DNA from 3 places in the Bacillus sp. H1a genome. Region 1 is predicted to be linked to each of the others. Evidence: riboswitches for the same ligand, from Rfam matches in the RefSeq annotation. Region 1 holds a riboswitch; each other region holds the start of a gene.
What was found. Region 1 has a riboswitch for thiamine pyrophosphate ahead of tenA (thiaminase II). Riboswitches for the same ligand answer to the same signal wherever they lie in the genome.
Positions count from the first base shown of each region.

Region 2: another riboswitch for thiamine pyrophosphate. It lies ahead of thiM (hydroxyethylthiazole kinase); the one in region 1 lies ahead of tenA (thiaminase II).
Region 3: another riboswitch for thiamine pyrophosphate. It lies ahead of thiT (energy-coupled thiamine transporter ThiT); the one in region 1 lies ahead of tenA (thiaminase II).

Region 1 covers NZ_AYMH01000029.1:139,820-150,420, forward strand. Annotated here, with positions in the region: gene U860_RS0114630 (DUF1835 domain-containing protein) at 1-734, opposite strand, end outside; gene U860_RS0114635 (hypothetical protein) at 951-1,157, shown strand; gene U860_RS0114640 (hypothetical protein) at 1,436-1,627, shown strand; gene U860_RS0114645 (DUF3995 domain-containing protein) at 2,015-2,431, opposite strand; gene U860_RS0114650 (DUF3959 family protein) at 2,592-3,359, opposite strand; gene U860_RS0114655 (RNaseH domain-containing protein) at 3,585-5,972, opposite strand; gene tenA (thiaminase II) at 6,336-7,022, opposite strand; TPP riboswitch at 7,167-7,272, opposite strand; gene U860_RS0114670 (D-alanine--D-alanine ligase) at 7,368-8,282, opposite strand; gene U860_RS0114675 (PLP-dependent aminotransferase family protein) at 8,287-9,735, opposite strand; gene U860_RS0114680 (homoserine dehydrogenase) at 9,825-10,601, opposite strand, start outside.
Region 2 covers NZ_AYMH01000055.1:19,502-30,102, reverse strand. Annotated here, with positions in the region: gene U860_RS0124180 (YhgE/Pip domain-containing protein) at 1-1,418, shown strand, start outside; gene topB (DNA topoisomerase III) at 1,473-3,662, opposite strand; gene U860_RS0124170 (ABC transporter permease) at 4,095-5,048, shown strand; gene U860_RS0124165 (iron chelate uptake ABC transporter family permease subunit) at 5,038-6,009, shown strand; gene U860_RS0124160 (ABC transporter ATP-binding protein) at 6,003-6,761, shown strand; gene U860_RS0124155 (siderophore ABC transporter substrate-binding protein) at 6,836-7,783, shown strand; TPP riboswitch at 7,886-7,995, shown strand; gene thiM (hydroxyethylthiazole kinase) at 8,066-8,875, shown strand; gene thiE (thiamine phosphate synthase) at 8,889-9,548, shown strand; gene ilvA (threonine ammonia-lyase) at 9,655-10,601, shown strand, end outside.
Region 3 covers NZ_AYMH01000027.1:52,585-63,185, forward strand. Annotated here, with positions in the region: gene U860_RS0112995 (hypothetical protein) at 1-450, shown strand, start outside; gene U860_RS0113000 (YegS/Rv2252/BmrU family lipid kinase) at 531-1,433, opposite strand; gene hpt (hypoxanthine phosphoribosyltransferase) at 1,512-2,039, opposite strand; gene U860_RS0113010 (hypothetical protein) at 2,201-2,416, shown strand; gene U860_RS0113015 (hypothetical protein) at 2,603-2,935, shown strand; gene U860_RS0113020 (LPXTG cell wall anchor domain-containing protein) at 3,113-3,604, shown strand; gene U860_RS0113025 (class D sortase) at 3,694-4,314, shown strand; gene U860_RS0113030 (response regulator transcription factor) at 4,369-5,058, shown strand; gene U860_RS0113035 (HAMP domain-containing sensor histidine kinase) at 5,055-6,908, shown strand; gene thiT (energy-coupled thiamine transporter ThiT) at 7,128-7,751, opposite strand; TPP riboswitch at 7,816-7,917, opposite strand; gene U860_RS0113045 (FeoA family protein) at 8,112-8,339, shown strand; gene feoB (ferrous iron transport protein B) at 8,336-10,324, shown strand; gene U860_RS0113055 (FeoB-associated Cys-rich membrane protein) at 10,341-10,508, shown strand; gene U860_RS0113060 (lipoprotein BA_5634 family protein) at 10,543-10,601, opposite strand, start outside.

The DNA of each region.
Region 1 (10,601 bases):
TCTGTACGATTCGATAAATGATTCCATTCATTCTCAAGACCTATTCTGTTCTCTGTAGTTAAATAAGGTAATTCTACAAAGCTCTTTTGGAAAGTAGCTAAACTTTCAGGCGATAATTCTCCCGTTCCACGTATATCATACTCTTGGATGAATATGTTTTTGTTCGCTTCAGATGTATTTATAACACGAATATTTTTCTTATCCTGTAATTGAGCAATTACAAAACAAAGGCCTACATGCTCATGGGCATTATTTGCCTTCCAAATTGTAATAGGCGTTTCATTAGGTATAGATTGTAGCTCTTCTAAAGTTTCCATAAATCTTGGTAAATATTCTTCTTCAAAATAACTATCATAAGCAGTTAAGTTGTTTAATAGCCATTGCTGCCTTGCTAGTTGCCCTTTATTCTTATGTAACATATGTATCGGTCCAATTGAAAAGAATTCAGAGAATGCAACAACACTCTCTTCATGTAGTTCTTCTTGATCTAACATATATTTTAAGCACCCAGCTGTTGAATCATCAAAAGCGATATGTACATGTGTGCTTTCTTTTACATTCCTTTTATAAGATTTATTTCTCGTTAGTTGTTTAGGAATATCCATCAAGTGTTTAATTGTATCTTCACTATAGTTTTCTTCTAATAGATCTAACTGTATAAGAATACTTTGAAGTAATTGTTTTGCTTCATCCTCATACATTTCATCAACAACATTTTTAATTTTATCTATCATGTAAATCCCTCAATTCATTACTAAAATAACGTAGATTATAGTGTATCATTTTAGTGTAGATGTTTTAAAGCTTTTTATAGATTATATCTATTTTAAAATTCATATTAGTACAGTGATATATTAACGGTAATTTTTATTTATTTTTAAAACGCTTTGTAAATCTTTTTATTTAAATGTATAATTATATAGAAAATAAAAATTACAGGAGCAAAATCTATGGAGAAAGTACTTATTAATTACAAACAATATTTAAAAAATTGGAGATATCTATTCATTTGTATATTTCCAGTAATTGGTTTATTATACACTTTCAATGTCATCTTTGAGCTACTGTTTCACCAAGAATTCTACTTGTCTAACTTAATATCTGCCATAATATTATTTTTAATATTTATTAATGTTAAAGATAAGTTTAAGATCTAAGATTAAAGAAATCTTTCGGATTTCTCTTTTACTTAACCTTGCTATGATTCAAATGCAATACTGTTTCTAGTTAGATCTTTATTATTGATTCATACTTTACGTAGAAGAAGAATTCGTAGTGATTTTTCTTAAATACACATGAGTACATGTCGGTTTTATTGTAAGTGGTATTTTGCTACTCCTCTTATTATTGCTCTTTATCATTTCCTTGAGATTAAATGACTAGAACAGGCCTACCTTGTCATATGTATTAAAAAAGGATAAGGGACGTGACAACATTGGGCAACAAAAACAACCAATTTATTTTTCATACTGTACAAGGTTCGGCAATTAAAAAATTTGTAATTATCGACTTAATTACTGGAACAGGAATTTATTGGACTGTAAATTTTATATCTTCTAGTGCAATACTTGCAATTATTAGTTGTATTTTGGGAACCAAAAAAATAAAAGAAATGCAACAATCTTAGAACTCCAAACTAAAATCTATCCCAACAAAAAATGTGCATGTTTCTACTTGCAACCTTATTTTAGTTTTTAAATTGGCATCTTATTCTAGAAATAATTTCTTTGGATGGTCAATGTTTGCACTCGTATAAAGTGAAACTTTAATCAGTGGGGGGTTTTGTTCATCCCCCACTGATTATTAGTTGAACCAATCGGGCTTTTACGGGCAGCTGATCTCCCACCTAACTTCTTTGCTTTACACTCGAATTTTGAGGTGGGATTCTTACTGCCCGTTAATGCGGGATGAAATAGGTGGTTTCTGATTACACAGAAACCACCTATTTCATCATTTGTTATATCGAGTTCTTTACATTACTAAAATATATTAACTAATACGAGTTTATATATTTTCACTGGATAATTGCTAATAAAAATGTGAGAGATAAGAAGGCACAAAGAGGAATATATAAAAGAGTGTCCATTTTAGCAAAAGGAGTATCCTTTTTACGTTTGAATATTCCAAAATAGTTAAACTCACCTACTACTCTAATGAAAAAAACAATCATACAAACCCATGTGCCAATTTGAATAATAACGTTTGGAACCGCAAAACTAATAACTTTCGCTTGTAGTAATAAAATTATTGCTGCTACACTTAATAGTAGCGCAATTAATAATGTCATTGCTGTACCGGGCGTAAACGTTTTTTCTCCAAATTCAGTTGGAATGACACTATTTGTTCCCCACTTTCCTCCGAAAGCCCAGTATACATGTAAAAAGCTCACTAAGAATAATATACATACAGAAATAATTGTAAAAATAAGCATTTTGGCACCTCCATTATTTTGTTCAAGTCTCACTTTTTAAAGTATGCTACAAATTTCTTTAGAAATCTATTTTCCATTCAAAGTATTAAAGAACTATATATAAAACCCCTTAATAATCTATCAATTCTACGATAAATCATTAAGGGGTTAACTAATTTTACTATGCATTATACCTATTTCTTCGACGTTCCATCCTTGTTTGTCCTTGTATAGCTTCTACTTTATGTTGCTGTTCTTGCTCTGTCATTTGATATGTTTCAACTGGTTTATCATAATTACGCTCATAAATAGTTTCTGGCGTTTTTCGTTTAGAAGATTTTCCGCCAAACTTAAATAATTTAATCTTAAACTTTGGTAATCTAGGAATACGAATTTTAAATGTTGGCTTGTTGCGTTTCTTTTTTTGTTTAAATATATTTGTATTTTCTACGTTATTATCTTTTTCTTTACGGTGCAATAGCATCGCAAGTAATCCACCAAATATAAGTCCTCCCATTAGAAACAGAAGATATGAATACTGTGTTGTCATTAAACTTGTAATACGCTCAAGAATTGCTAATGACTTTATTTCCTTTATATCCCATAACAATGCAGACCATAGTGAGAGTAAGCCTACTGTAAGCCCGTATGTACGAAAACGGAATATACATGGAATTAAAGCGATACATGCAGCGATTTTCGCGTTCGCTATTAACGAACTCATTGTAACATATTGATTCCAAATGACTAACAATAATGTAATAAATGAAGCGTATGCTATCCAGCTACATATTCGTGAGTACATCTTTTTTGCGTAATAACTACCAAAACTAGTGAAAAATAATAACCCTCCAATAAATAAAGATTGCTCTAGAGGGATTTGCTTCATAATGCCTGCAACTGGAAAGAGGCTGCTCAGCACCATTAATAGTACATCTAATTTTTTCACCATTCCCCATTCCTTTCAAATTCTTTTTCAGTTTTGTAAAGTAAATTTCATATTTTAAGGCAACTCTTCGTGATACAATAGTGGTATTTCTAAAAAACATCTTAATCCCGTATGTGAATAAAGTAAATATGAAAAAGAAAATATACATGACAAATCATATCTATATTTACATTAAAAAATGACAAATCCTGCTCATTATAACTAGCAGGATTTGTTTACTGATATTTAAATTAATAACAACGAATCTTCCTTTTCTAAGATCGTTATATCCAAATCTAATTCATCATTAAATTCTTTAAATTCTCTTGCATCTATATCCGTAATATAATTTTTTATTAATTTAGCCATTTGCATCGAATACGTCTTGTGTATATTTCTTTCCGTGAGCGAGCTTGTTTTATAACACATGTAATGTATCAATTTGGCGATGTCGTCCCTCTCTTCGGGTTTTGCACCTAACGGGATAATTTCAAGTATGTACTGCTGTACTATCTCATCACACTCTAACACGTGCGCATTAGTGCTATAATACATTCCTTTTTGATCTGCAAATAAGCCACTCTCATCTATAACGTAATTATGTTCTCTAGTAATATAACTCGGTACATCAAAAGTTGTATTAATTCTTACTACTTTTAAATTTGAATATTCTTTTGAATTCGAGATTATATCGGGTAAAACATCTATATCAATGGTTTCATTTTGCAACTCTTTTATCCAATATTTTCTCATATTTGCATCTACAATAAAATAAACATCTTCATTTCGCTTTTGCGCATCTTGTAATATTTCAACTAACGTTTCGGACACGAATTGTTTAAAACGAACTCCCATATCATTTCTTTTAGATGGCTGGGGTACAACCGCATTATAATTATCTATATTTAATAATGTATGATCAATCGTGTTCCACTCTGCTTGTCCGTATAATTTATATGAAATTTCTGTCCCATTTATTTTTGAAAAAATAGGTAAGGAATCGAATTTATATATTTTCTCAATTGATAAATTTACATAAGTACCTGGTAATTCCATCTTATTCCAACTACGCTTTAAGAAACCCTTTTGCTCTAACAAACTAAAAACTGCGGTTATTATTTCTCCTTTAGACACACTTTGTCCGATAAATAAATTAATAAATGTTGAAATACGTTTCGTTCGAGCGAATCCTTCACGAATAATTTGCTTCGGATCAATTTTCTCACGCCCGTCATAGTTTTTTATTGCGATTAATGCTAACGTCGTTTCATTTCGCTCTCCTGCTGTAGCGTGCACAGCTTTCACGACATCGTCAACAAGATTTGTTTTATATTTATGGCAATATTGCATGCGATATGGATTTTGTAACACTTTCTCAATATTACATCTCACTATCTTCAACAAAACTGGAGCGTCTGCATTTAATAAATAAGTGGAATCATCATTCTGAGCCAGAACTACTTTGCTTTCTAATAACGCTTGTTCTATCTCTATTAATATATCGTTCGACCATACTTCTAACGTAATTGTTTTTAATCCCTTTGGCGCAAATAAAGGTAATTGTTCATTTTCAGTATTAGTTAATATCTTTTCACATTCTGGAAGCAATGTGAAATATGGAAAACTTCGCTGGAATTCATTAAAAAGTTCCTCTTTATCTCTTACTTTTATACCAAATTTTATTTTTGTTCCTTGAACTTTATATATTTTTTCATTATATGGAAGTAGCACTCTGACATTCGTTCCCGCAATATACTCTTTCGGATATTGAAGAATATGATCTAACACTACTTCTCCTCCTATCTTAAAATCATCTTTTAAATTTCTATAAAGTTTAATCCACTTTATTCCTTTTTTCGCTTGTTGCACTTTTAACTTTACAAATCGCTGCTTTTTATTTTCCGATGCAAATTCAGGAGTTGAAACTAGTATTAATCCGCGTTTCCGACTCAAAAGTATAGACATATCTTTATGATTATATTGTTGATAAAATCGCCTAATCCCTATGGATACTTTCAAAAGTGGAATATTCTCGCCTCCACGAGTTATATATTCAAACCGATACACATAAGCGAAATAATCTTGTGTTTCTTCATCTATAATTGGCTCTGACATCGCTTCACAAATATTTTGTGATCGAAGTGGTGAAAAATATATTTCTTCTTCATTCTTATTATTCATACGTACAGGCTGTTCGCAAAAAACATGTGTAATTAATGCTGGAACCCATTTAAAATATGTTTCTTTATCATGTAATACTGGTAAATTACATATTAAATCATAATGCCATTCTAAACATGGTGGATCTGTTAATTTATTCGGTTTCCAATCATGAATAACCGCATACCAACTTTGTAAAATATAGTCCAACTGTTCTTGTCTCATTGGTTCTTTTGAAACAATCCAAGGCGTATCTTCCTTTAATATATATGGATTATGCTGAATGAATAATATGTCAGAGAACATATCATACAATCTTTCATTTAAAAGTTTTAATTTGCTCGTTAATAAAAATGTTCTATAATGTATATCTACAATATCAAGCCATTCAATGGGAAAATATATATATGCTACTTTTTCATTAAAGAGGGGTTCTACTACATCATTAAATGTTAATAATTGTATTTTTTTCATACTATGAATACTTCCTCTCTTTATTAATTATCTTGATTATGAATAAAACTAAAAAAGCTCGCTAATTTTTATAAAGCCCAATCTAATTAATTTAAAACCAAGTACTTCAGAAGAAACATTTTAATCTAATTATACGAATATAACATTACATAAACCAACCTCATGAAAGATACCAATACTTTCTTATATTTCACGTATTACTTTTACCATATTAATCCCTCCTTACATCGCCTAGTATAATACAAAACGATTATATGATAAATCGTTATATTCTGTATATATAATTTACAAAATATTTACAGAAACTAAATATATTAAAAGGTATCGCCTCTTTATATAGCGATACCTTCACTATACTCTTTTTTAAAAAACACCTTTAACTTCTTCATTCACCGGCCATTTTTCTAATGTATATGCCATTTCCCAAAATGAATATTCATATTGACTACTAATAATAAAGTGTTTTCTCATACGATTACGGTCTGCCTCTGTTACTTTTTCAGCGATAGTATCTAATCGTGTGATTTGCTCTTCTACTAATGTACGGAACCAATCCGATCCATATGCAGAAATCCATTCTTGATAGATGGGTTCTTCTGGCTGACTTCCTTTTAAACGTTCACCAATTTCATAATATAACCAATAGCAAGGTAGTATAGCTGCAATAATATCTCCTAAATGCCCCTCATAAGCAGCACGATACATATGGGATGTATACGCATATGCAGTTGGTGCTGGTACAAAATTGTCTTTTTCTTCTTTCGTAATTCCTAATTTCTTAGCAAAGTTCTTATGTAATGATAACTCAGCTTCATATGTATTTTGTGCATGATGCGCCATACGAGCCGTCGTTTCTAATTCAAGGGCCTTTGCAGCACCTAATGTTTGCACTCGTGCAAAATGACTTAAATAATATGAATCTTGGAGCACATAATAACGGAAACTAGCTAAATCTAGTGTTCCTTCTCCGAGTTTTTTCACAAACGGATGATTGAAACTCGATTCCCAAATAAAATTTACTTCATTACGTAATGACTGTGAAAAAGACACTTAAATCCCTCCAATAAATAAAAGTCTACTTTTGAAACTATATAATAAGTACTTCTCCTGGTTTCTAGTGCTGTAAAATAAAAAAACTTTCTTTACAAGCGTAAAGAAAGTGAAATAGACATCAAAAACGTATTCGTTAATCATTATCCGTCTTCTCCACTTCCCTACGCTAGCATTAACCAGATCAGGTACTAAGAGTCTCAAAAATACTTTTGATCTCAGCCTATTATAGGCACCCCTAGTGGATAAATATATAGTTTTCGTATTCATCATAGCATACTTCTTGAAACTGTCAAACTTATTGGATTGTTCTATTAAAATAATAAACCAATCATTTTTTAAAAATTAAAATCCTTCGTTTTTCCTTACTTGTAAAGACGTTTCAACGATCATATCTAATAGCTTACTATAGCTAATTCCCGCTGCTTCTGCGCTTTTTGGCAACAAGCTTGATTTTGTCATTCCAGGTAACGTATTAACTTCCATTACATATGGAATTCCATCTTTTACAATCATATCAACTCTAGCGTAAACACTACATTTTAATGCTCTATAACAAGCAATTGACGCTTTATTTACAAGATCTTTAATTTCAGCTGGAAGTTCTATAACTTCTTCAACTGTACTAGCATCATCATATTTTGCATTGTAGTCAAAAAACTCAGCTGCATGTCGAATTGAAATGATAGGTAACTGTTTTCCATCAAAAATGGAACACGTAATCTCGTCACCTTTTATATACTTCTCAATTACTACTTCAGAATCCCATTCGAATACAGTTTCCAGCATAGAAATTAATTCATTTTTATTATAGACGATTTTTACTCCAACACTCGATCCGCCAGTGTTTGGTTTTACCACTAATGGAAAGCCTAACTTATCTAACTCTTCAAGCTTTAGATCCTCCATTTTCGTAAGTTCAATCCAATCTGGTGTTTCTACTCCTTCATAACGCAAAATCTTTTTCGAAATATTTTTGTCCATACATATACCGCTAGATAACATATTACTCCCGCTATAAGGGATACCTAAACTCTCAAGCGTTCCTTGAATTGTCCCATCTTCTCCGTATTTTCCGTGTAATGCTAGCAATGCAAAATCAATGTCTTTCGCTTTTTCAATTAAATCAATTTTTTCATTTAACGTAATTGGAACTATTTCATACTTACTCTTATCTAAATGTGCAATCATTTCATTCCCAGTCATAATTGATACTTGTTTTTCAGAGGATACTCCTCCCATAATAACGCCAATTCTCATCTTCTCAACTCCAAATTTCATTTTTTAATGTATCACCAATTATTTGAATACCGCTAACAATTTCCTTTTCTTTCAAACGTGAAAAGCCTAATCGGAAAGTGTTCGCTCCTCCTCCATCAGAGTAAAAAACATCTCCAGGAGAAAACGTAACTCCTTTCTCATAACATTTTTGTAAAAGTGTGCGGGCATGAATTTTTTCTTCCAATTCTATAAATAAATGAAGTCCACCATCTCCAGTCATTCTTTTAAACGGGATGTACTGATTACACGCCCCAACAGCTAACTCATATTTTTTCTTATAAACAGATCTTGCCTTTTTTAAATATTTTTCGAAATATCCTTCATGTAAATATTGAAACAGAACAGCTTGATCTAACGTTGATGTGTGAATGGTCCTTGCTCTTTTTACACTTTCTAAATAATGAATCAGTTCTTTGTCTGCAATGATCCAACCTACACGTAAACCAGGGAAAAGTACCTTTGAAAAGCTACTAATATAAATCACATTATTACCAGCCCCAGCAAAAGTTAATAATGGCGCTAAATGTGAACCTGAATAACGTAATTCTTCATTAAATCCGTCCTCTATAATAGGAATCTTATATTTTGAAAATAACCTCATCAATTCCGTTCTTTTCTCCGAACTCGTAACAATACCGGTTGGATTATGATAAGAAGGAATTAAATACGCGAAATCAAAATCCTTTTCACGCAAACTTTTTTCTAATTGATTCGTATCAATACCATCATCTCTCATATCCATCCCATGAACTTCAAGTCCATGTAAGCGAAAAAGCTTCAGTGCAGCATGGTGAGTTGGATTCTCACAAATAACACGCCCTGATTTCTTCGATAAAGAAGATAATACAATATCTAACCCTTCTGTAAATCCGTTTGTAATTAAAATATCTTTGTTCGAAATGTCTACACCTTTCATTTCCATGTAATGAAGTAGATAATTCATTAACGGTCGATAACCTTTTGCATATCCGTAGTTCAATACGATATTCCCTTCAATGGACATACGAGTAAGAAAAGCTCTTTTGAAATTTTCAACATCAAATAGCTTTTCGTCCGGGGCTATACTATTAAAAACAATCATTCCTTTTTCCCAGCGAACACCATGTTTCATTAAATCTAATTCATCCGCTAATGCGGTAACTGTATTGAGTTTATTTTTCCAATCTATTTCAACAGACGAAGTGTTACTTATATCCACCTTCGCAACAAAATTTCCTTTTCCTTTAACTGCATAAATTAGCCCTTCTTGTTCTAAATCCGCATAAGCAGCGAGTACTGTATTTCTGCTCACAGATAATAATTCACTCAGTTCTCGGGTTGATGGAATTTTCTGGTTCCCTAACAAATGCCCTTTCATAATCATCTTTTTCAAATAATCCTTCAATTGAATATAAACGGGACGATCTTTTACAACTTTAAAATCCTTAAACAATTCCTTACCCCCTGCAATTATTTTTGCATATTTATTTCATTCTCAAAAGGTCCACTACATATGTATTTTTTATTAATAGCGGTACGGTCTTACAAATCTTTACGATATAAGTTAATTACATCTTTTAAAGCAGCAGCAGCTGCTCCGCGTGGATTAGAAGCTCCACCAATTGTAGTGACTTGTCCCATTGTATCTGTAAAGAACGTAATTCCTTTTTCGGTACCATTTATATTTGCTAACGGGTGCTCTTTCTCTATATCACATGGTTGTACCTTTAAGTTTATCTTTCCATCATCATCTTTATATGCTGATGCAATTAATTTAATAGATTTATTTTGTTCCTTCACATTTTGAATTTGTTCTTTTGTAATGTCTTCTATTCCTTCGATATGTATGTCTTTAAGTGAATACTCTGTTCCCATTAAACTATTCGTCAAAAGTAATAATTTACATGCGCTATCCATCCCGCTAATATCTAATAATGGGTTAGTCTCCGCAATTCCTTTATTTTGTGCTTCATGCAACGCTTCTTCAAACGTTTTATCTTCTTCATACATCTTTGTAAGAATATAATTTGTTGTCCCGTTCAATATTCCTTCTATCTTTTCAATATGGCAACCTGCTAAACTTAGTTGTCCAATGTCTAATGTAGGTAACGCAGCCGCAGTTGCACCGCTATACCGAATACGTGAGCCTGAAATACGTGCTTCCTCATTCAGTTCACTCCAAGCTGTAACAAGTGCGCCTTTTGAAATAGCTACTACATCCATTTGATTTTCAATAGCTTGTTCCATGTACTGTTTCCCTGGATTTCCATTTTTAAGATTTGTAGCAGTTGATTCAACTAATACAGTACCATTTATATT
Region 2 (10,601 bases), on a different contig from region 1:
ATCAAGAAATAAAAAAAGTTAACGAGATATTAGACAATGGTAGAGAAGGCTATGATCAGGCTGTAAATAATTACGGCAGATTAAAAACAGAGCTTGAAAAAGCCAGAGAAGACTTAAGTAATAAAGGTGTCAACGGACTAGATTCTACAAAAGTAGCTTTAAATGATTTAAATGGCCAGTTTAAAGCGGGGCTAAATTTAGTTAACGATATGATTCCCGTTATGGAAAATGCGAATAAAGTTTTAGCAGATGTAAATAGTGATAAGAACATGAAGAACATGATTTCTAAACTGAATAAAGTAAAAGATGGTTTTCAAAAAGGAATCGATTTAACTGATAAAGGAATTGACGCTATTAATAAAGGTCAAAAACCAGCGGCAGATGTTATTGAGAGCATTAATGAAGTATCTAAAAATGTTTCGGGCCAAATAGGTGACATCTTAGCTAAATACGATTCAGAAATCGTTCCAAACTTTAATGAAGCAATTGCTCGTACAAAAGAGATGTCTAAAAACACGTCTCAAATTTTAAAAGAAGCAAACAAAAAGCTTCCAGATGTTAAAAAATTACTAGAAGATTCATCAAAAGGCTTAGTGGACGGTAGAAAGAAATTAGCAGATATTAAAGCTGAAATGCCGGAGACTGAGAAAAAGATTAAAGACTTAGCAAATAAAATTCGTGATTTTGAATCAGAAGAGGATATAAAAGACATCATACGTTTATTGAAAAATGATGTTGAAAAGCAAAGTGATTACTTCGCGAATCCAGTAAATTTAAAAGAGAATAAATTATTTGCGATGCCGAACTACGGTTCAGCGATGTCACCATTCTATACAGTGCTTGCACTATGGGTTGGTGCACTATTAATGGTTTCGTTATTAACAGTAGAAGTACATGAAGAGGGCGCGAATTATAAGAGCCATGAAATATACTTCGGACGTTTATTAACATTCTTAACGATAGGTCTTTCGCAAGCGTTTATCGTATCGATGGGGGATATATTCTTACTCGGTACGTACGTAGTCGATAAATTCTGGTTTGTGTTATTTAGTTTATTTATTGGGGGAGTCTTTGTTTGTATCGTATACTCACTCGTTTCTATTTTCGGAAACGTTGGGAAATCGATGGCGATCATCTTACTTGTACTGCAAGTAGCAGGATCGGGCGGAACATTCCCAATTCAAATGACACCACCGTTCTTCCAAGCAATTTATCCGTTCTTACCATTCACATATGCAATTAGTGCAATTCGTGAAACAGTAGGTGGAATGCTTTGGGATATAGTCATTAGAGATTTACTCGTGTTAAGTGCTTTCGTAGTAGTCATCGTTGTTGCTGCGATATTACTAAAAACACCAATTAACAAATCAAGTGAAAAGTTTGTTGAGAACGCAAAAGGAAGTAAAATTATTCATTAAAATAAAAGGTTCCTACCGAAATTGGTAGGAACCTTTTTGTATTTAAAAATAGGTTTAATCAAATTTTAATTTCTTTAATGCTTCTGCGAACGGATTGTTTAACGGTTCTTCTTCTTTCTGTTGTTGTTTCATATATTTTTGGACGTCACGTTTATCAGCTTTGTTGCCTGATTCTTTCTTACGTCTTTCTTGGAACGTAGAAAGTTTTTCGCGATAGCCACATTTACATGCGAAAATTTGGCCAGATCCTTCACCACGTAGTTCTAGTTTCTTTTTACACTGAGGGCAGCGTGCGTTTGTAGTGCGGGATACATTTTTACGATGACCACACTCGCGATCTTGGCATACAAGCATTTTACCTTTTTTACCGTTTACTTCTAACATTGGTTTACCGCAGTCTGGACAAGACTTCGTTGAGATATTGTCGTGTTTATATTTTTTATCGCTCGATTTAATTTCAGCAACAATTTCTTTCGTATAGTTTTTCATTTCTGAAATAAATACTTCTTTTTTTAATTTACCTTTTGCGATCGCTTCAAGTTTTTGCTCCCATTCACCAGTTAGTGTAGGAGATTTTAGTTCTTCTGGCACTAAATCAAGTAACTGACGCCCTTTTGATGTAATGTGAATGTCTTTACCACGTTTTTCAATTAAGAATGAATTGAAGAGCTTATCGATGATATCCGCACGTGTAGCTACAGTACCTAATCCACCAGTTGATTTTAATGTATCAGCAAGTTGTTTGTTTTGCGTATCCATGTATTTTGTTGGGTTTTCCATCGCTGAAAGTAACGTTGCTTCATTAAAACGTGCAGGTGCTTTCGTTTGACCTGATGTTTGGACAATTAGTTTTATGTTTAATGTATCGCCTTTTTCAATGCGAGGTAAGATTTGTTCTTTTAAATCGTCTACTGCATCATCATCTTCAAATCGATTTTCATATACTTCTTTCCAACCAGCATGCAAAATTGTTTTTCCGCGTGCGATGAACGTTTCATCACCAATTTTTGTGCGTAATGTTAGTTGTTCATATTCAAAGGCTGGGAATAAAACTGCTAAGAAACGTTTCACAACTAAATCATAAATTTTACGTTCTTTATCTGTGAAAGCTGAGAAATTTACATAGCTCTCTGTTGGGATAATTGCGTGATGATCGCTTACTTTACTATCATCAACAAATGATTTATTAGATTTTACAGGTTTTTGCAATACTTTATGCGCTAAAGGACGGTATTCTCCGACGCCACATGCCTTCAGACGCTCTGGAAGCGTTCCGACGATATCAGATGAAATGTAGCGTGAATCTGTACGAGGATACGTTAAAACTTTATGTTGCTCATATAGTTTTTGCATAATGTTTAATGTTTCTTTTGCAGAGTAACCAAAGATTTTATTCGCATCACGTTGTAGTTCAGTTAAATCGTAAAGACCAGGAGCGAACGACTTCTTTTGTTTCTTATCAATATCTACAACAGTAGCATTTTGCTTACTGATTTTATTCACAAGTGCATCAATTTTTTCTTTATTAAAGCTGCGACTATTTCCTTTTATATCCTGCCAAGTTAGCTTTAATCTCTCAGCTGTTTGAGCTTCGATACCGTAGTAAGTTTGAGCTTTAAAATTCTTTATTTCGTCTTCACGGCCTGCAATAATGGCTACAGTAGGTGTTTGGACACGACCACAATTTAGTTGGGCATTAAAGCGGGTAGTTAATGCTCGAGTCGCATTAAGACCGATATACCAGTCAGCTTCTGAACGTGCGACAGCTGAAGCGTATAAATTGTCATATGCTTTGCCAGGCTTTAAATTTGCGAAGCCATCTTTAATTGCTTTATCAGTAACCGATGAAATCCATAAACGCTTAATCGGTTTGTTCATTTTAACTTTATCGATAATCCAGCGCGCTACTAATTCACCTTCACGGCCAGCGTCTGTAGCTATAATGATTTCACTTACATCTTTTCTAAGTAGCTGGCTTTTCACAGCGTTAAATTGTTTTCCTGTTTGTTTAATTACCGTTAGTTTTAAACGCTCAGGTAGCATTGGTAAATCTTCTAAATTCCACTTTTTATATTTTACATCATAGCTTTCTGGATCTGCTAATGTAACGAGATGGCCTAAAGCCCAAGTAACAATATATTTACTACCTTCAAGGTAGCCGTTTCCTTTTTTATCACATTTCAGTACACGTGCGATATCACGTGCAACAGAAGGCTTTTCAGCAATTACAATACTTTTTGCCATTTTAAAAACATCCTTTCAAATTTCCATACGTTAAATATAGCATACATCTTTGCTGGATTCAGTTATGCTACAGGTTTGAAATATTTCCGATTAAATGAATGAGGGAGGATTTACGTATATAAATAAAAGTTTGATATAAATGTCAGATTTTTGAGTGTATACGTTGACATTGTAAATGAATTTCATTATCATTAAAGGGGGTTACCAAAATATTGCCAAAATAATATATGGGAAAGTTGATTAATACATATAAATTATGTTCTTAATTGATAATGAAATTCATTTTAACCATAAGAAGGCAAGAAAAGGTTTTACCAAAAGAGTTATGATTTCTATCATTCTATAAATAGATGAGGGGGATAAAATGATAGGATTATAATCTGTTTAAAATCAGATGATGGCGACAGAACATAATCTGCACCATGAATAACTATGAAAAAAAGATATTTGTTTATTATGCTTATTGTTTTATCGATTGCTTCTATTTTCATTGGTGTAAAAGATATAAGCCTCATGGATATTGTGCATTGGGATCAAGATAAAATGCAGGTGGTATTCATTAGTAGGTTGCCACGTTTAATCAGTATTATCGTTGCTGGTGTGAGCTTAAGTATAAGTGGCTTAATTATGCAGCAATTGAGCAGAAATAAATTTGTATCTCCGACAACTGCGGGTACGATGGATAGTGCGAAGCTTGGGGTGTTAGTGTCGTTAATGTTATTTACGACAGCGAGTCCTCTTGAGAAAATGCTTGTTGCATTTGTCTTTGCATTAGCTGGTACATTTTTATTTATGCAAATTTTAAAGAGAATTAAGTTTAAGGATGCGATATTTATTCCACTTGTAGGGATTATGTTTGGGAACATTATTAGTTCCGTTACAACATTCTTTGCTTATAAATATGACTTAATTCAAAATATCAATTCCTGGCTACAAGGTGACTTTTCAATGATTATGAAAGGAAGATATGAGATTTTATATTTAAGTATCCCGCTTGTAATCATCGCCTTTTTATATGCAAATCGTTTTACTGTTGCTGGAATGGGAGAAGACTTTGCTGCGAATTTAGGGATGAATTATAATCGAGTACTAAATATTGGACTTGTTATCGTTTCTTTAATTTCCGCGTTAGTTGTTTTAACTGTAGGAATGATTCCATTTTTAGGGCTTATTATTCCGAATATTGTTTCTATTTATCGCGGAGATAACTTGAAGAATAGCTTACCGAACACTGCCTTGCTAGGAGCAGTTTTCGTACTAGCTTGCGATATACTTGGCCGGGTCGTAATTTATCCGTACGAGATTTCTATTGGTCTTACAGTAGGAGTAATCGGAAGCGGAATTTTCCTTTATTTATTGATGAGGAGAAACGCATATGCAGCTTAGAAAACAAAGAAATTATAAGATGATTTTGGCATTACTAGCCATTGTATCAGTTATAGTCATTGGGATATTTTTATTTATTAACTTAAATATGAACACATTAGATTATGCCTTGCCGAGAAGAGGTAAGAAATTGTTAGCGATGATCATAACAGGCGGAGCGATTGCATTTTCGTCAATGATCTTCCAAACGATTAGTAATAACCGTATTTTAACACCGAGTGTTATCGGTTTAGATTCACTTTATATGTTTATTCAAACGTTTGTTGTATTTGTATTTGGATCACAACATTTCACGATGATGAACACAAACGTAAACTTCCTTATATCAGTAAGTTTAATGGTGATTTTCTCACTATTTCTTTATAAGTTTCTGTTTAAAAGAGAAGGGAATAATATTTACTTCCTACTTTTAATCGGATTAATATTCGGTACATTCTTCCAAAGTTTATCGTCCTTTATGCAAGTGCTCATTGATCCAAATGAGTTCCAAATTGTACAAGGGAAAATGTTTGCAAGTGTAAATAATGTAAAAACAGAGCTACTAGTAACGTCTATCATTGGAATTGTATTGGTTATTGCTTATGTGTATAAAGAGCTGAAATTATTAGATGTACTATCACTCGGAAGAGATGAGGCAATTAATTTAGGAGTAGATTATGACAAAGTCGTGAAGAAGCTTTTAATTGTAATTGCAATTTTAGTATCTATTTCCACAGCGTTAGTAGGACCCATTACATTTTTAGGACTGCTTGTAGTAAACGTTGCACGTGAATGTTTGCATACATACAAACACAAATATTTAATAATAGGTTCTATCCTTATTAGTATTATCGCCTTAGTAGGAGGACAATTGATTGTTGAAAGAGTGTTTGAATTTAACACGACTTTAAGTGTCATTGTTAACTTTGTTGGTGGCGTGTACTTCATTTATCTTCTATTAAAGGAGAGCAAGTCATGGTAGAAGTAAGAAACATATCAAAGCAATATGGTAATAAAAATGTTGTTGAAGATGTCTCTATTAAAATAGCAAAAGGAAAAATCACATCTTTTATTGGTCCAAATGGAGCAGGGAAAAGTACGGTTCTTTCTATGATTAGTAGGTTATTAAAAAAAGATGCTGGTGAAATCTACATTGAAGATAAAGAAATTGGGGAATGGAAGAGCGATGAGCTTGCTAAGAAAATCTCAATTTTAAAGCAAACGAATCATATTAATTTAAGGCTTAGCATTCGAGAATTAGTTAGTTTCGGTAGATTTCCATATTCACAAGGTAATCTGACAAAGGAAGACTGGAGCCATATTGAGGAAGCTATTCGCTATATGGAACTTGAGGACATCCAGCATAAGTATTTAGACCAACTCAGTGGTGGGCAGAGGCAAAGGGCGTATATCGCAATGGTTATTGCTCAAAATACAGAATACATTTTATTGGACGAGCCACTGAATAATCTAGATATGAAACATTCTGTACAAATTATGAAAGTACTGAGACGACTTGTTGAAGAGCTTGGAAAAACGGTTGTTATCGTAATTCATGATATTAATTTTGCTTCTTGTTATTCCGATCATATCGTTGCTTTGAAAGATGGAAAAGTAATGAAAGAAGGTCCAACGAGCGAAATTATTGATAAAGCTGTTTTAAAAGATATTTATGATATGGACATCCATATAGAAGAGATATCTGGAAACAACATTTGTATTTATTTTTCATAAGAGGAAGTTATTTTTGATGGTGTAAATGTGCTATCGATTTAAATAATTTTAAAAATTTTATTGAGGTGATTGAAGTGAAGAAATTAGCGATGCTATTATTAACTTTCATGCTTGCTATTGTCGCTGTGGCATGTAGTAATGGTGCTTCTACTGACAAGAAGACCGAGGCAAGTGAAAGTAAATCAAAAGAAATTACGATTAAGCACAAATTAGGCGAAACGAAAGTTAAAACGAATCCGAAAAACGTTGTAGTATTCGACTTCGGTTCATTAGATACATTAGATAAACTAGGTGTTGACGTGGCTGGTGTGCCGCAAAAAAGTGTACCAGAATACCTTTCTAAATATAAAGATAAAAAGTATAAAAACGTTGGTGGTTTAAAAGAACCAGACTTCGAAAAAATCAATGAAATGAATCCGGAATTAATTATCATTTCTGGACGTCAAGCTGATTCATATAAAGAATTCGAAAAAATTGCTCCAACAATTTACGTAGAACAAGATACAAAAGAATACATGAAATCATTTAAAGAAAACACAGAAACATTAGCGAAAATCTTCGATAAAGAAGATAAAGCGAAAAAAGAAATTGCAGCAGTTGAAAAAGACGTGGCAGAATTAAATGAAAAAGCGAAGAAAAGCGATAAAAAAGCTTTAGTTATTTTAGCGAACGATGGTCAAGTAAGTGCATACGGCCCTCAATCTCGCTTCGGTATTATTCATGATGTGTTTGGCGTAACTCCTGTTGACCCAGAAATTAAAGCAGATACACATGGTAATAAAGTTTCATTTGAGTACATCCTTGAGAAGAACCCTGATTACTTATTTGTAATTGATAGAGGCGTAGTAACTGGCGGGAAATCTTCTGCTAAGCAAGTTGTTGAAAATGAACTGGTAAGTAAAACAAACGCTGTGAAAAACAAAAACGTAGTTTACCTTGATGCAAACTACTGGTACTTATCTGGTGGCGGACTTGAGTCTGTATCAGCAATGGTGAAAGAAGTATCAAAAGCTATAAAATAATAGTATGAAAAGAGTGATAGGATTCCCTATCACTCTTTCTGTATAAGAAAGTAAAGAACTTGTTATTTCACTAGAATGAGAGTAGACTTTGAAGTAGTTGAATAAAAAGCACATGGGAGTTTGCGGATGCAAACTGAGAGTATGACTAACCCGTCATTGACCATTTGAACCTGTTGGATAATGCCAGCGTAGGGAGAGTGTAAAAGCACATGTTCAGACACTTTGCATACGCAAAGTGTCTTTTTGTGTATCTCCCATCATTAAAGTTAGGAGATGAATAGAATGAATGTACAAGAAATTAGTAAAATAGTGGAACTGGTAAGAGAGTCTAATCCACTCGTGCATAATATTACAAATGTCGTTGTAACAAACTTTACAGCAAACGGTTTGTTAGCATTAGGAGCATCGCCTGTAATGGCATATGCAAAAGAAGAAGTAGCAGAAATGGCTAGTATTGCTGGCGCACTCGTTTTAAATATGGGTACACTTCGCCCCGAAGAGGTAGAAGCGATGTTACTTGCTGGTAAATCAGCAAATATGAATCATGTACCAGTACTATTTGATCCAGTTGGTGCAGGAGCAACTTCTTATCGAACAGAAGTTGCAAGGCATATTCCAGCTGAAATAAATTTAGCGATAATTCGCGGAAATGCAGCAGAAATAGCTAATGTTATTAATGAAAAATGGGAAATCAAAGGTGTAGACGCTGGTACTGGAAATGGTAATGTCGTAAGTATTGCAAAACAGGCAGCGGATGAATTAAATACAGTTGCTGTGATCACTGGAAAAGAGGATATCATTACAGATGGAGAGCGGGTAGTTCTTATTCGCAATGGCCATAGCATTTTAACAAAAGTTACTGGAACAGGCTGTTTATTAACTTCTGTAATAGGAGCATTTGCAGCAGTTGAAAAAGATTATGTGAAGGCAGCTGTCGCAGCAGTAACATTTTATGGAGTAGCTGCGGAACTGGCAGCAGCCAAAACGGTAGAAAAAGGACCTGGTAGCTTCCAAATTGAGTTCTTAAATCAATTAGCGAATACAACTTCAGAGGATATTGAGAAGTATGGAAAGATTGAGTTTGTACAGTAAGGAGGGGAAATAGATGTCGCGTATTACAATGGATGAAATGTCTAAATTACTACCAGTATATTTTATTATGGGTAGTAACAATTGTACGAAGGAGCCACTGCAAGTATTGAGAGAGGCACTAGAAGGCGGTATAACACTTTTTCAATTTCGTGAAAAGGGAGAAGGGGCTTTAACTGGTGAGAAACGTATTCGTTTTGCGAAAGAACTACAAACACTTTGCAAAGAGTATAATGTGCCGTTTATTGTGAATGATGACGTTGAATTAGCTCTTGAATTAGATGCAGACGGTGTACATGTTGGACAAGATGATGAAGGAATAACATCTGTTCGTGAAAAAATGGGAGATAAAATTGTTGGAGTATCTACACATACAATTGAAGAAGCACGCTGGGCGATTGAAAACGGAGCTGATTATTTAGGAGTTGGTCCTATTTTCCCAACGAGTACGAAAAAAGATACGAAAGCAGTTCAAGGAACGAAAGGGCTAAAGTATTTTAGAGAACACGAGATTACAATACCGATTGTTGGTATTGGCGGAATTACAATTGAAAATACAGCTTCTGTTATAGATGCCGGTGCGGATGGTATTTCGGTTATTTCTGCGATTAGCTTAGCTGATTCTGCGTATGAAAGTACGAAGAAATTAGCTGATGAAGTAAATAAGAGTTTGTAAGAGAAGATCATGTAGCATAAAATGCTACGTGATCTTTTGTCGTATAAAACAAAATATGCCGCTTAAACTAGTATGTATAAACATATATTGTTTCGGAGGCGAAGGTATGATTGTATTCCAGGATATTATAACTGCTTATGAGAAAATGAAGGGTATTGTACATATGACACCGCTAGATTATTCGAGCACATTTAGTGAATTATCACAGAATGATGTTTATTTAAAGCTTGAGAATTTACAAAAGACAGGTTCCTTTAAAGTACGTGGCTCTTATAATAAAATGGTTTCTCTTGAAAAAGGTGATTTAGAAAATGGTGTTGTTGCGGCATCTGCTGGAAATCATGCACAAGGGGTTGCGTATTCTAGTAATATGCTCAGTATTCCTTGTACGATTGTAATGCCAAAAGGTGCACCGTTAAGTAAGGTGCTTGCGACGAAAAGGTATGGTGCTCATGTGGAATTACAAGGTGATGTATTTGACGATGCATTAGCTTACGCACTAGATTTAAAAGAGAAGACAGGAGCAAAATTTGTACATCCATTTGATGATGAAGCAGTAATTGCGGGTCAAGGGACAGTCGGATTGGAAATATTAAAACAGCTTGAAGACGTAGAAGCTGTTATTTGTCCTATTGGAGGCGGGGGATTAATTGCAGGAGTTGCGATGGCAATTAAAGAACAAAAACCATCAGTAAAAATATATGGTGTGCAGACACTTGCTTGTCCAGGAATGAAACAATCACTTGAGGAAAAGAAAGTAATAACGGTAGATTCGGCGCCAACCATGGCAGATGGAATTGCAGTTAAAAGGCCAGGATATTTAACTTTTGAACTTGTACAACGTTATGTGGATGATGTGTTTTGTGTAGATGAAATGGAAATCGCTCGGACGATGTTAATGCTTCTTGAGCGGAATAAATTGTTGGTCGAAGGGTCCGGTGCGAGTTCATTGGCTGCTTTGCTTTATCAAAAAATCCCAATAAGAGAAAAAAAGGTCGTATCCGTACTAAGCGGTGGAAATGTCGATGTAAACTTTATTTCACGTATTATTGA
Region 3 (10,601 bases), on a different contig from region 1:
TTGCAACTAAGTGATGGAGACTATGAAGTATTCGATGATGAAGGTGAGTTTCTACTAGATATTCATAAAGGTAGCTTGAATATTCGTGAGCAACAGATTGAATATCAATTTACTGAAGAGGATTATGTGAATAATGGAATAGATGTGCAAACGACAGAATCTTATCCAACACATTTCATGCGTATGCTTGCTACTAATGAGGAAGCTAGAAAGTTATTATGGTGGAATAAAGAAGAAATTTTAGCAGAGGTAGGTTTAAAAGGCGATTGGGAAGTAGCCTATGAAACGGAAGAGTGGCAACATGTTTTAGATGAGAAAGTAAGTGAAAATGAATTCTTCCAATCAGTGGCTGCTGCGATAGAGAAGAAAGATCCAAGAGTTATTGTGAATAAGGCTGCTAATACACATTGGAAAAATTGGGTGGAGTTTAATTACGAAAACTCATATTAAAAATTAAAGAGTAGATAGAAACTCTTTTCTTCTAATAAAAAGACTATCCAAAATGTTGAAATTTGGATAGTCTTTTTTCATTACACAACCGCAGGATTATAAATCATCGTAAAGTGCCCTTGTAATAGTTCAATATGACACGGTGTATGTAGTGAACTTTCCCCATCCGTATCAACTTCTTTTTCTTCTTTCGTTTCAATATGAATGGATGTTGCTTTTACGTGGAAGATGTCATTTTCATTTGTGTCTTCAAATAGTTTCTTTCCGATATAATCTTTAAATGCTTGAATGCCTGTTGATTTTACGACGAAAATATCAAGTGTTCCGTCATCACATTTTACGTTCGGAATAAAGGAAGGGATACCACCAAGATATTCACCGTTTCCAACCATAACAAGAACAGCTTCGTCTTCATATACTTGTCCGTCGTAAGTGATTTTTACTGGGAATGTTTCAGCGTTTTTTACAGTTCGAATTGTGCTTAAATAGTAACCGATTTTACCAAGCTTTGCTTTTTCTTCAGCATCGATATTGTTTGATACTTCAGAGACGAGTCCAATGCCCCAAAAGTTTAAGAAGTGTTGTCCGTTCGCTTTTGCGACATCAATTGGTTTTACATGTCCCTTTGTAATGAGTTTTGCTGCTTCTGCGATGTTTTGTGGAACGCCGAGTGTGCGAGAGAAGTCGTTGCAAGTTCCGCCTGGAATGATTGCAAGTGTAGGTCTAATTTCAAGAGGGGCTAAGCCGTTTGTACATTCAAATACAGTTCCGTCACCACCGAAGACGATAATTAAATCTACTTTACTAGCAAACTCCTGACAATATTTTGTTGCATCACCTTGTTGTTTCGTATGAAGGATGTGTAGGTCAGGAAAAGCGGTGGTAAGTGGTGGTACGATTTTCGCTAAGTTAGTATGTAAATCGCCTTGTCCTGCCTTTGGATTTACGATGAGGAGTACTTTTTCAAATTTTGTCTTTGTCATTTTTATTCTCTCCCTTTGTCTTTTAAGAACCGTGATAGAAAATAAACTTCCATCAGTAATTGATGGAAGTTTACTTTATTATTCTGTTACAACTGAAGCGATAAATGGTAAGTTACGATATTTTTCCGCACAGTCGATACCGTAGCCAACGATAAATTCGTCTGGAATTTGGAAGCCAACATATTCAGCTTTTAAATCCACTTTACGACGCTCGGGCTTATCCAGTAACGTACAGAATTTCAATGCTTTTGGTTTATGCATGAAGAAGTGATCTTTTAAGAAGTGAAGTGTTAAACCAGAATCGATAATATCTTCTACGACAATTACGTTTTTTCCAGTAATGTTTACATCGATATCTTTTAATAGTTTTACTTTTCCAGATGTTTCTGTTTGATTTCCGTAGCTAGATGCAGAGATAAAGTCGATTGTTACATCGTTTTTAATGTGACGAATTAAATCAGCAGCGAATACGAAAGATCCTTTTAATACAGCGATTACCACGATTTCTTCTCCTTCAAAATCACGTTCGATTTGAAGAGCTAGTTCTTTTACTTTTTCTTGTAATTGTTCTTCAGAAATTAAAGTGTCTTTTATTTCAATATTCATTTGAATCCTCCTACAATGTAAAACTTATGAACATTTCGACTGTAAAGGATAGAACGGAAAAAGTCAAAGAAGAATAGAGTTTTTTACAGAAATACCCACAATATAATCAGATGATATGATATACTGATTATATTAAGAAAACGCTTCCATAAAGGGTGATTATGATGAAAAAGAAACAGTATACGAGTGTAACGTTTATAAAAGCATTACTTTTAACAATTGTTCTTGGTATGTTGGCTTACATAATTGATGTACCTGCGATTCGCATTTCACTAATTGGAATGACTTTGGTATTAGGCGCAATTTCTCACGGTATGATGTCGCAGCTGCAAGAAGCTGGATTGGATGATATGAAAGATCATATAGATAAGAAATGAGAAACCTTCACGTATATAGAATGAAGGTTTTTTTCTTTTCTTACAAAAATGTAAGGTAATTTGTAAGACAAATCGATAGTTGCATAGTAGTGTTTTGGATAAACTATAAGTGTAAGGTAAAAGGCAAGCATATTTTAGGTAAATTAAGTTTTAGGCACTCTATATGTGAAAAAGGAGTAGGAGGGCATGGAGAAACGTTGGACGACCTTTTCTTTTTTAGCGACTAGTAACACCGTAATGCTAGCTGGAGAAATGGATTTTTTGCATATGTTTGATCGAGAAGACGATCATTCTTCTTCCAGATTTACAATGAAATGGAGTAAATGGAGCGATAGTTGTAAATCGGAAGAAGAGGCCCCTAACGAAAGGCAAAAAATTATTTTAACAAATCCTATTAAAGCATGGGTCGTTCAACGTCGTAAGTGTAACGTCAAAAATCACTTCAAGAAAACTGAGCCGAGACAATTAGTTATCACTCCGGCCCTTCCTACTTCTAAATCACGCGAAAGTAACAAATAAATATCGAGACACGCATCCAAAAAAACATCGTATATATTACGGTGTTTTTTTCTTTTTCTGAAATGAAATCTTTAAATGAAATATATTTCATCTGCATCTCATATTTACATCTGTTATTTATTTTAGTAATACATCCGATGCGAAGTGATGTGAATAAAGTATAAGGAGAGAATGAAGATGAAAAAGAGACTATTACCAATTTGTGCAATGGCACTTTTAACAGTAGGTTATTCTTCGGTAGCGAGTGCTTCAACTGGAACACTGACAAAGGAAGAGGCAGCGCAAGTGCAGTCAGATGTAGCTAAAAAGGAAGAAGCAATTAAGGCACAGCAAAAAAATGATGCAGAGAAAAAGCAAGCGGCGCAAGTACAAGAAAAAAGTGATATGGCTAAAAAAGAGGAAGCAATAAAAGCCGAGAAAAAGAGTGAAGAAGAGAAAAAGAGAATAGCACAAGAACAGTTAAAAAGTGATATGGCCAAAAAAGAAGAAGCGATAAAAGCACAACAAAAAAATGATGTAGCCAAAAAAGAAGTAGCGAAGCCAGTTGTACAAGGTGAAAAATTACCAAACACAGCATCAAGCAATGTAGCAATGATGGCATTAAGCGCCTGTCTTGTCGCAATAGGTACATTATTTGGATTGAATCGTCGCAATAAGGTTAAAGCGTAAATAAAATATTAGCCTATAAAGAATGGGATAATTTCATATATTAAAAATGGTAGGATGTCCCTACCATTTTTTGCATGGAGGGATGAAACATGAAGCTACTCAATTATATCGGTATTATATTAATGGCTATAGGGCTATTTATGGGATCATATTATGCGGTGGAATGGTATAAAGGAAAAAGCTCCGCTCAAGAATTAACAAAAGAAGAAATAAAGAGCCTTAAAAATATACAAGATAATCAGCTTTCTAATGAAAAACCAGTAACTTCCCAAGTGCCTTCTACTCAAATACAATATAAAGAAGGAGAAAAAGTAGCCATGTTGCATATTCCAAAAATAAAAAAGAAGTTTTCTATATATTGGGGAGCAAGCGATGCAACTTTAAAAAAAGGAGTCGGTATGTTTGTTAGTGATTTAACGACAACGCCATCTGGTGGAGGACATACTGTATTAAGTGGGCACAGGGATACTGTATTCACAGAATTGGGAGACCTGAAAGAGAAAGACAGTCTTTTGGTGGAGTATGACAATAAAATTTACACATATGAAATTCAAAAGAAGTGGATTACACATGCGGATGATCGCACTGTCATTGTGAAAAAAGAAGAACCGACTTTGACACTGACGACTTGCTATCCATTTGATTATATAGGGGATGCACCGGATCGATATATTATCGAGGCAAAGTTAATTACGAGCAATTCAAAATAAAATTATAGAGTGATACATGCTAGCTACTTAAAATGAGAGGGGGAGACATAGATTATGTCAAAAAACATTTTAATTGTTGAAGATGAAGATATTTTACGTGAAATATTAAAAGATTATTTTTTGAGTGAACAATATATAGTGTTTGAAGCGAGAGATGGGAAAGAAGCTTTAGTTTTATTTGAAGCAGAAGAGGTTGATTTAGTTATACTCGATATTATGTTACCAGAACTAGATGGATGGTCTGTTTGCCGAAGAATTCGTAAGACGTCCCAAGTTCCGATTATTATGCTGACGGCACGTGTTGATGAAGATGATACGCTACTTGGTTTTGAACTTGGAGCAGATGATTATGTGACGAAGCCGTATAGCCCGCCTATTTTATTAGCAAGAGCGAAACGATTATTAGAAAGTAGAAAAGCATCAAAGAAACCTTTAGAGAATGAAGATGATACGTTATCAATTCATGGCATTCACGTCCATTTTCCGTCGCGTACTGTTACTGTTGATGAGGCAGACGTTAGTTTAACACATACAGAGTTTGAAATATTAGTGTATTTCATGAAAAACCAAGGAATTGTACTAACAAGAGAACAATTAATTTCAAAAATTTGGGGATATGAATTTGCTGGCGATGATCGAACTGTTAATAGCCATATTCGTAATTTGCGAAATAAATTAGGAGAGAAGGCAAAGTACATTATAACTGTAGTACGAACCGGGTATAAATTTGAGGGGAATGTATGAGAAAAGGGATTGTACTAAAATTATTTACTCTTACAACAGCGTTATGTATGTTAATTTTAGCGACGATTTTTATTGGGCAAACGATATTTTTTAAACAATATTATGCGAATCGAAAAGTGGAAAATATTAAAGTGAACTTAGATTCCTTTAAAAATAACTATTTAAATGATGCAGGAAGTGCAGAAGGAATTCAGAAGCTGGAGCAAGACTTTTTAAGAGAAAATAATACGTGGATTACGACTTTAGACCAGTATGGGAATTTAAAACATTCAAATGATTATTATTTTGAGGTAACGATAGACCGTAAGCAACAGAAGAGTTTTGGACAACAAATATTCATGCTTCCCTTATACAATCTCATTAATATAGAAGAGATTGATAATAAAGCATTAGATCAGTTCTTAGGACAAGAAATTTATTTTTCTGGAGTAAAAAAAGAAGATAGTTTTATTCCATTCTCTTTCGCGTTAGGTAAGCAGAATTTAAGCGGATCTAATAAACCGCTAGAAAAGGCATTTAAGGAGAAAATAAGTAAATTAAATGAGGAGAAAAAGAAAGCAGCTCAAGAACAATTTGTTAAGGAAAAGAAGCCGGCCGTTCAGGAACAAGCTGCCCAAGAATCAGATGTTTACATAGGAGGACGTGTTACGAAAGTACAGTTACCCGATGTAAAAGGACCTGTAAATCCAATTTATAAAAATAGTTTATTCTTAGATAGCATAAAAGAGTTTCAAACAGAGTTATTACTAAAAGAAAGCGATCAAATACAGTATGAAACACAAACAATGGACTATGAAAAAAATGATATAAAATATAAATTATTAATTAAACCAATAACAGATAAAGACGGATCAGTGACATATATATATGCAATGGCATCTTTGCAACCAGTCGATGAGGCTGTACAAATGGTGCAAGATTATTACATTTACATTATTGCGTTTGTAGTCGTTCTTATATTTCTAGCTTCGTTCTATTACTCAAAACAAATTGCAAAACCGTTACTAAAAATAAATGATACAACGAAAAAAATAGCGCATTTAGATTTTACAGAAAAAATTCCGATTACTTCAAAAGATGAAATTGGTGATTTATCGAAGAATATTAATGTACTATCTAATAAACTCCATTCTCATATTGGACAGCTTGAACAAGATATTGAGAAGGAAAGAAAATTAGAAAATACGAGAAAAGAATTTATTTCAGGTGTTTCACATGAATTAAAAACACCGTTAAGTATTATGAAAAGCTGTATTTCTATTTTAAAAGATGGGGTAGCTGAACATAAGAAAGAGTATTATTTTCAGGCGATGGAGAGAGAAGTAGACAAAATGGATACTTTAATTTTGGATATGCTTGAGTTAGCTAAATTTGAGTCAGGCACGTATAGAATGAAAAAGGATTCATTTTATATTGATACGATAATTGAAGACATATGCGAACAGCTTTCTGTAGAGATAGAGAAAAAAGAGCTTCGTGTTCATAAAAATGTATGTCCAATTGAAGTAATTGCAAATCAAAGTCGGATTGAACAAGTCATCGTGAACTTCATTACGAATGCAATACGTTATACACCAAATAAAGAGGATATCATTATTTCTACAATAGACGGGAAAGATCGTATAAAAGTGTGTATTGAAAATAAAGGTGCCCGCATTGAAGAAGAACAATTAGATAAAATTTGGGATCGTTTTTATAGAGTGGATGCAGCTCGCCAGCGTTCACAAGGTGGAACGGGGCTTGGGCTGGCCATTTCTAAAAATATTTTAGAATTGCACGATGCTGAATATGGGGCAAAGAATACAGAAGATGGTGTGTTATTTTACTTCTATTTACCGAAAAAAGCGTAGATGATACAATCTACGCTTTTTTAATTTAATTTCATATTATCTTTACTTAATCTTTATTTTTAAGCGATATAATCGGGTTAGAAAAAGAGGTTATGTAAGGAGTAGATTAGCCGTGAATAGCAATTTACTAGGTGTGATGGTATTTATTTTCTTTTGTGCATTTATTGTATTTATTATTGATATTACTCATTGAGAGCTTTGATAAAAAAAGAGCGCTAATTAAGCGCCCTTTTTTTGTGAATTCATTTGATAAGCACCAATGCTTTTGAATAAGCGTGGTGAAGTGATAAATAAAAATATAAGTAAAACTGTACATAAAATAAATGACCCAATCATTGTGCTACCGTTAAATATTAAAGAATATAAGAAAGCTGATTGTCCTTTTGGTGCATATTGTCCCCAGAAAATGATACCGGCAATAAAGTGGCAGAAGTAGCGAGCTAAACTACCGATAAAAGTAGCAAGGATAATATAGGAAATGGTTTTCTTTCTTTCACCGTTGATTAAAGTTTGTTGAATTTGTTTATAAAAGATTCCAGCAAATCCAACGAATGCGAAAGCAACAAAGTATTCAATGATTACTTGAATTGGTGTGACGATAATTGCATCCCCTACGACAATTTGTAATAATCCCCAAATTAAGCCTCCTAAGAAAGCCATTTTGAAGCCCCAGCGGTATGCGATAATAAAAATAGGAATCATAGCAAATGAAATGGAACCGCCTGTTGGAAGTTTAATTGATAATGGTAAAATATCGATAACCAAGGCGAAGGCTGCAAGAATTGCAGATTCGATCATCGCTTGTAAATTGGTGTTACGCATGTTGTCTCCCCCTAAATCCAAGTTACACAAAAAAGAACATTATCATAGGAGGATACGAAATACGTAAATAAAAAAGAGGTATGTATTTCGGACGTTTGCACAATCCCTGCGTTAGCATTAACTAACAGGTTCGAAGGGTCGGAACGAAGTGTTCCCTCTCAGCGGCAAGGCTCCCCCTGTGATAACGAGATTCTTTATTTGCTATTGTTTATTGTAAGCGAAATGGATGAGAATGGCAAATGAACCTTGTATGACAATAATTGAAATATAATTGTATTGAAATGTTAATAAATATGAAGCAAAAAGATATAGTCCAAATGAAATAGAGTATGATATAATTTTCTTGAAAATAATTATCATTCTCTTCTGAGGGGGAAGGTTATGAGCTTAGTAGATATAAAAATTGGTGAGAAAGTGTTAGTACAAAGTATTCAGTCGCTAGATAATTTACTAAAGAGAAGACTGGCTGCTTTCGGTCTCGCGGAAGGAAGCGAACTTCGCCTGAAACAGAAGGCGATGTTTAAAGGTCCTTGTACATTGGAGTGTCGTGGACAGCTAATTAGTATTCGTCATTGTGACGCGAAAATGATAAAGGTGGAATTAGCGTGAATAAGGTTGCTTTGCTAGGGAATCCGAATACAGGGAAAACATCATTATTTAATGCGCTCACTGGTTCTTATGAATATGTAGGGAACTGGAGCGGTGTAACAGTAGAAAAGAAGGTTGGTAAATTAAAAGGTAAGCAAGGAACATTAATTGATTTACCAGGCGTTTATGATTTAAATCCAGTTTCACGTGATGAAGGTGTCGTTACGAACTTTCTACTAACAGACGAATTTCATCATATGTTAAATATAGTGGATTCTTCGCAATTTGAGCGAAATATGCATTTAACATTACAATTACTTGAATTTGGTAAGCCAGTTTCAATTGGTTTAAATATGATTGATGTGGCAAAGCAAAGAGGAATTGTTATTGATGTAAAACGATTATCAGAAATATTAGGTGTAACAGTCGTTCCTGTCGTTGCAAGAAGCGGAAAAGGCTGTGAAGAATTACTTGCTACTCTTCATGAAGAGAAACAAAAAGAGAAAAAGCCATTCGTTATTTCATATGGTGTACAAATGGATGAAGGAATCGGAGAGGTAATCGCTCTTTTAGAGACAGCGAATTATGAGCATCCAAGATGGTTAGCCCTTCAATTTTTAAGCAATAACGAAGTAGTAGAAAAAGAAATGAAAGCATTACCAATTTATAAGGAACTTATAGCCATTCGATCTCGTTTAGAAGGAAAACTTGATTGTACGTTGGAGGAGCATATTTACAAAACTCGTGAAGCGTATATTGAAAAGTTAAAAACAAATGTCATTCAGCATGAGAAAGAAGGAAAAATTCCTTTTTCGGAAACAATCGATAAGTTAATTACACATAAAATTTTAGGACTTCCAATCTTTTTAGCAGTTATGTTTTTTATTTTTCAAGTTACGTTTACGTGGATTGGTACACCTTTATCTGATATGCTTGATGGATTTTTTGGCGGGCAACTTACTGATTGGGTTACAGCTGGTCTCGCAAGTGTTGGGGCTTCTGATTTTATTCAAGCGCTCGTTACAGAAGGTATTATTGCCGGTGTTGGTGCGGTATTAGTATTCGTTCCACAAATCTTTGCACTATTCTTCTTCATTTCATTATTAGAAGACTCAGGATATATGGCGCGAATTGCAGTTGTTATGGATAGAATTATGGAGTTTTTCGGCTTAAACGGAAAAGCATTTATCCCGATGATTATCGGCTTCGGATGTAACGTTCCAGGTATTATGGCAGCGAGAACGATTGAACAGGAGAAAGAACGTTTACTTACAATTTTAGTAACACCATTTATGTCTTGTTCAGCACGTTTACCTGTATATGCATTATTTGCGGGAGTGTTCTTCCCTCATAGTCAGGCGACTGTTGTGTTTTCTTTATATGTTGCAGGTATTGTTCTTGCGTTACTCGTTACAAAAATTATGTCCCTTACTATTTTAAAAGCGGAAAAATCTATTTTTGTAATTGAACTACCTCCTTACCGTGTGCCACAAGCGAAAACACTATGGCTGAGCACGTGGGAGAAAGGTAAAGGATTTGTTCGTAAAGCAGGTACATTTATCTTCGGTGGTTCTGTTGTCATTTGGTTATTAAACTATGCAGGCCCATCAGGATTCGGTGTTGATATGGGAGACAGTTTCTTAGCGATGATTGGTGGTTTTATCGCTCCACTATTTGCACCGCTCGGCTTTGGAACGTGGCAAGCTGGGGCATCCCTTTTAACAGGATTTTTAGCGAAAGAAGTTGTCGTTTCAACAATGGCGATTATTTATGCGGTTAAAGAAGATGTGCTAGGAAATGTAATGGGGGCACATTATACAGCGTTATCAGCGTACGCATTTATGTTCTTTGTTTTATTATATGTTCCGTGCTTAGCGACAGTAGCTGTTATTAGACGTGAAACAGGATCGGTGAAATGGACAATTTTCTCTGTCGTTTATCCACTTGTTGTTGCTTATGTATTAACGCTCATTATATACCAAGTTGGATCCTTACTCGGATTCTAGAAGGAGATGTATTACAATGATGGTCAATATTATAATTGGAGCTATCATTTTTGGTTATGCAGCATATACGTTAGTTAATTTTGCAAAGAGAAGTAAAAAAGGAAAATGCGCAGCATGTTCTTTAAATAAGTCATGTCAGTCGCAAACTTGTAGTCCAGATATGGAGCAAATTGCTCATAAATAGAAAAAGCTTTGCGAATTTCGCAAAGCTTTTTTATTTACTTTTTAATTGTAACAAGTTGAGCTCCTTCTACACCATTTTTTCCAGGGAATTCTT